2 regions of the Caballeronia jiangsuensis genome follow, and region 2 is predicted to be linked to the other one. Evidence: riboswitches for the same ligand, from Rfam matches in the RefSeq annotation. Region 2 holds a riboswitch; the other holds the start of a gene.
What was found. Region 2 has a riboswitch for glycine ahead of gcvT (glycine cleavage system aminomethyltransferase GcvT). Riboswitches for the same ligand answer to the same signal wherever they lie in the genome.

Region 1 (2,458 bases), on a different contig from region 2:
CGCGAGCATGATGGCCGGGTCCATCAGCATGTCGAGCCGCGTGTTGAGGCCCGAGTAGGTGAAGAACATCGGCAGCAGAAACACGACGACGAAGGGCTGCAGCATGTCGCGCAGCTTTTCCGTCAGCGGGCCGCGCGGCAGCGCGACGCCGAGCAGAAAGCCGCCAAAGACTGCATGAATGCCGATGGCGTCCATCGCGAATGCGCAGAGCGAGAACAGCGCCAGCACGGTGGCGAGCACGCTCGTGGGCAACGGCGCGTGCGGATTCAATCCGGCCGCGAGCCGGCGCAGCAACTTGCCGCCGGCGAAGATCATGAAGAGCGCGAAAGCCGCGCCGCCGCCGATCGCCGCATACGCGCCCATCCACGAGCCGCCGAAGCTCGCGAGCACGATCGCGAGGATGCACCACGCGGCGGCGTCGTCGAATGCGCCTGCGGTGAGCGCGAGCGTGCCGAGCGACGTGCCGGTCAGCCCGCGTTCGTGGATGATGCGCGCGAGCATCGGAAACGCGGTGATCGCGATCGCCGCGCCGAGAAAGAGCGACGCCTCGTAAAGCCGCACCTTCTCCGCGAAGAGACCGGGGATCGTGTGCAGCCACGGCGTCAGCGCGAACGCGAGCGCGAACGGCGCGACGATGCCCGCGATCGACACGCTCATCGCGCTTTTAGCGCGGGCGCGGAAATGGTCCGCGCGAAACTCCGTGCCGACGAGAAACATGTAGAGCCCGACGCCGAGCTGCGCGGCGACGTAGAGCATGCCCATCGTCGCCTTGGGAAAGAGCGCCTGCTGCCAGTGCGGCAGCAGCATCCCGAAGAGCGAAGGGCCGAGCAGCACGCCCGCGATCATCTCGCCGACTACTTGCGGCTGACCGACGCGCTGCGCGAGCCTGCCGACGAGCTGGCTCGCGAGCACGATCACCGCGGCCTGGGCGAAAAAATAGACGGACAACTGGGAAGACGGCATCTTTTGAGCAGCGAATAACGGACGACGGGAGTCTGAGGGCGAGGGCGGCGATCTGTCAACGTGCTGACGGGGGCTTGCCATGCGCATTTCGTACCGGTATTGTGCAAGCGTTCGACAAAGCGTCACGGAAGAGTTCGTCCTCGCGACGACGCCGACGGAGCAACCGCCCCGGAAACTCTCAGGCAAAAGGACCGTGCGCGCTGGAACATCTGGAGAGCGGCGCCTTTGCGCGCCCACCGAAGGGGAGCCCCGGTTGCCGACGTGAACGTCGGGTGGCACGCGGGCGAAACTCTCAGGTACATGGACAGATGGGGCATCGGTGCCGGCTGCGGCATGTGGCCAAGGCCGGCGATGCTCAATCAATCTGGATCATGTCATGTCACGAATCGCCATCATCGGCGCCGGGATCACCGGCGTCACGACCGCTTACGCCCTTGCGCAGCGCGGTTTTCACGTCACCGTCATCGAACGTCATCGCTATGCGGCGATGGAAACGTCCTTCGCCAATGGCGGGCAACTGTCGGCGAGCAATGCCGAAGTGTGGAACAGCCGCGCCACCGTGCTGAAAGGCCTGAAGTGGATGTTCACGCGCGACGCGCCTCTCCTCATGAATCCGCGGCCGGGCTGGCACAAGTACAGCTGGATGGGCGAGTTCCTGCGGCAGATTCCGAACTATCGTGCGAATACGGCCGAGACCGTGCGTCTTGCGATCGCGGCGCGCGAGCATCTGTTTCGCATCGCGCGGGACGAGAAAATCGACTTCGATCTCGAACGGCGCGGCATCCTGCATTTCTACGCGAGCCGCAAGGAGTTCGACGCCGCATCCAAAGTGAACGAGATCCTGACCGGCGCGGGCCTCGACCGTCACGCGGTGACGCCGGAAGAGATCGCATCGATCGAGCCGACCCTGCGCGGTGCGTTTCATGGCGGCTTCTTCACGCCGTCCGATTCCACCGGCGACATCCACAAGTTCACGCGCGGACTCGCGGATGCATGCGCACGGCACGGCGTCGAGTTCCGCTACGACACGTCGGTGACATCGATCGACGAACAGGCGGGGCGGCTCGCGCTGAGCGTCGAGCACGCGGGCGAGACGCAGGCGCTCCAGTTCGACGGCATCGTGATCTGCGCGGGCGTCGGCAGCCGTGCGTTCGCATCGATGGCGGGCGATCATCTCAACGTCTATCCGGTCAAGGGCTATTCGATCACCGTCTGCCTCGACGACGCGCGCAGCCGCGATCACGCGCCGTGGGTCAGCCTGCTCGACGACCGCGCGAAAATCGTCACGAGCCGGCTCGGCGCGGACCGTTTCCGCGTGGCGGGCACGGCGGAGCTGAACGGCTTCAATCGCGATATCCGCGCGGATCGCATCGCGCCGCTCGTCGAATGGACGCGGCGTCATTTCCCCGATGTATCGACCGCACGCGTGATTCCGTGGAGCGGCCTGCGCCCGATGTTGCCGAGCATGCTGCCGAAGGTCGGGCAGGGCAAGCGT
Region 2 (2,458 bases):
ACGGGCGCGACGGCGTTATGAAAGCTCGACCAACACACGGCCGTTGCGCACGAACGGAAGTTTTACCACGCGCGCCGGAAGTTGCTTGTCGCGGATGACGACCTGCACCGTGTCCCCGACGGCAACGCCCGTCGGCACGCGCGCGAACGCGATGGATTCCTGCATCGAAGGCGAAAAAGTGCCGCTCGTGATCTCGCCGTCGCCGTGTTGCGTGACGACTTTCTGATGCGCGCGCAGCACGCCGCCCGCCTTGCCGTTTTCCTTGATCAGCACGAGCCCGACGAAATTCGCCTTCGAGCCGTTCGCTTCGAGCGCGTTGCGGCCGACGAAATCGCGTTCCGTTTTCAGATCGACGGTCCATGCGAGGCCGGCGTCGAGCGGCGAGACGTTCTCGTCCATGTCCTGGCCGTACAGATTCATGCCGGCTTCGAGGCGCAGCGTATCGCGCGCGCCGAGGCCTGCGGGCTTCACGCCCGCGGCGGCGAGCGCGTTCCACAACGCCTCGACCTGCGTCGCCGGAACGACGATCTCGAAACCGTCCTCGCCGGTGTAGCCGGTGCGCGCAAGCATCAGCTCGCCATATTGCGTCGACGGGAAAACGGCCGCGTTGAACGGCTTGATCGATTCGGTTTGCGCGCGCGTGTCCGGCAGCACTTGCCAGGTCTTTTCGCGCGCGTTCGGGCCTTGAACGGCGATGATCGCGAGATCGCGGCGCGGTGTGATCGAAAGATTGAATTTGCCTTCGGCATTCAACTGCCCGAACCAGGCGATGTCCTTCTCCGCCGTGCCAGCGTTCACGACGACGCGGATATTCGTTTCGGAGAAGTAGTAGACGATCAGATCGTCGATCACGCCGCCGTTGTCGTTGAGCAGGCACGAGTAGAGCGCCTTGCCCGGCGTCGTGAGCTTGTCGACGTTATTGGCGATTGCGTGCTTGAAGAATTCGCGGACGGCGTCGCCCTCGAAATCGACGACGCGCATATGCGACACGTCGAACATGCCGGCGTCGGTGCGCACCGCGCGATGCTCGTCGATCTGCGAACCGTAGTTGACGGGCATGTCCCAGCCGCCGAAATCGACCATGCGCGCGTTGAGCGCGAGGTGGGCGGCGTGCAGGGGCGTGTGTTGGAGTTCGGTCATCGGGGCCTCGGTTCGCGAAACAAAAAAGGCCACGCAGCGCACATTTCGCCTGGCCGGATGCGCCTTCGTGCTGCCTGATGCAGCGCGCAAGGCGCATGCCGCGAAGCGGTTGCGATGCGTGACCCCTCTGTCCTCGGTACCTGAGAGATTGCGCGAACCATCGGCGTGACTGATGGTTCATCGCGCGCCCCTTCGGTGGGCAACTGGCTTCATGCTGAAGCCGCTGCCGCTCTCCAGAGTGCGAGGAAACGAATTCCTCGACGCAGTCGGTCCATTTGCCTGAGAGTTTGCGGGTGTGCCCCTTCGGCGGCGCGGTCTTCGCTGCATGAACGAAACCACGCGCTCTCCCGACGCGTGCGGCAGAATTTACGCGACCGAATTGGGGTTGTCAAACGGATTCGGGCGCGTCTGATTGCATTAAAAACTGCGTTACTGTTGCTACCTTGTTCGGTCCGAGACTGTGAATGCACCTCAACGAGGCCCGCTGCTAACTTGCCCACTTGCCCGAAAAAAAAGGCCCACCTCGTGACTCATCAGTATCGATCGCCGTATTCCCTATCGAAATCCTGATACTCGGGCAAGCGCCTGACTTGGCCGTGCATCGGTTCCTCCGCGTGACAACGAACACAAAGAACTTCAAGATTTTCCTCGCGATTGTCATGTTTAAGTCCATTGCGATGGTGAACATGAAGGAACCGTGAAGCTGACTGATCGAGTTCACGGTTGCATCGCTCGCACTTATATTTTCGCTTTCGCCTGATTTCTTCTGAGATCCGCTGCCAATCAAAGGGATACGTATTCAAGGGCGCTGTTGCGGCTGGTTGAGCCGAATCTTTGCTCAACAGATCACGAGGATATTGCTTGAAAAAATCAGACAATTTGAAACCGTTCACCGATTCACGTCTGTCATCGTGCCGCATGTTTATTTTGAAGCCGTTCCAGCCAATTCGGTCAAGGCAGTTCTGACACACCTTCAATGGAACCATCTCCCGACGCGTGGAACAGCCATCCCCGTTGATGATGTTCACATGAAACATCCCGGTTTCCGCATTTGATACCACGTATCTTCCGAATCGATTCGCCCTTTTCATATTCTCGAGCGTTCGACAATATGCGAGATGATAGCGGGGTAACGTCTCTTCTCCGTTAATGACGGAGATGTCTCGAATATAGATCAAAACTCGGTACCCACTGTACTCCAGCGTACCATCGCGTAGTTCGCTAAATTGATCTGCTCCTACATCTACGCCACCATTCTGGAGTTGATCGAACAAAGGAATCTTGATTCGAGCGGCTTGCCACTTCGGGCCAAACGGAC

Region 1: linked by a shared signal. The riboswitch ahead of PQR08_RS11370 (D-amino acid dehydrogenase) and the one ahead of gcvT (glycine cleavage system aminomethyltransferase GcvT) in region 2 are both predicted to bind glycine.

The regions. Positions count from the first base shown of each region.
Region 1 is NZ_JAQQDB010000008.1:228,397-230,854, forward strand. It holds gene PQR08_RS11365 (cation:proton antiporter) at 1-963, opposite strand, end outside; glycine riboswitch at 1,079-1,167, shown strand; glycine riboswitch at 1,170-1,274, shown strand; gene PQR08_RS11370 (D-amino acid dehydrogenase) at 1,340-2,458, shown strand, end outside.
Region 2 is NZ_JAQQDB010000011.1:170,975-173,432, reverse strand. It holds gene gcvT (glycine cleavage system aminomethyltransferase GcvT) at 16-1,140, opposite strand; glycine riboswitch at 1,258-1,387, opposite strand; glycine riboswitch at 1,398-1,500, opposite strand; gene PQR08_RS14180 (HNH endonuclease) at 1,674-2,458, opposite strand, start outside.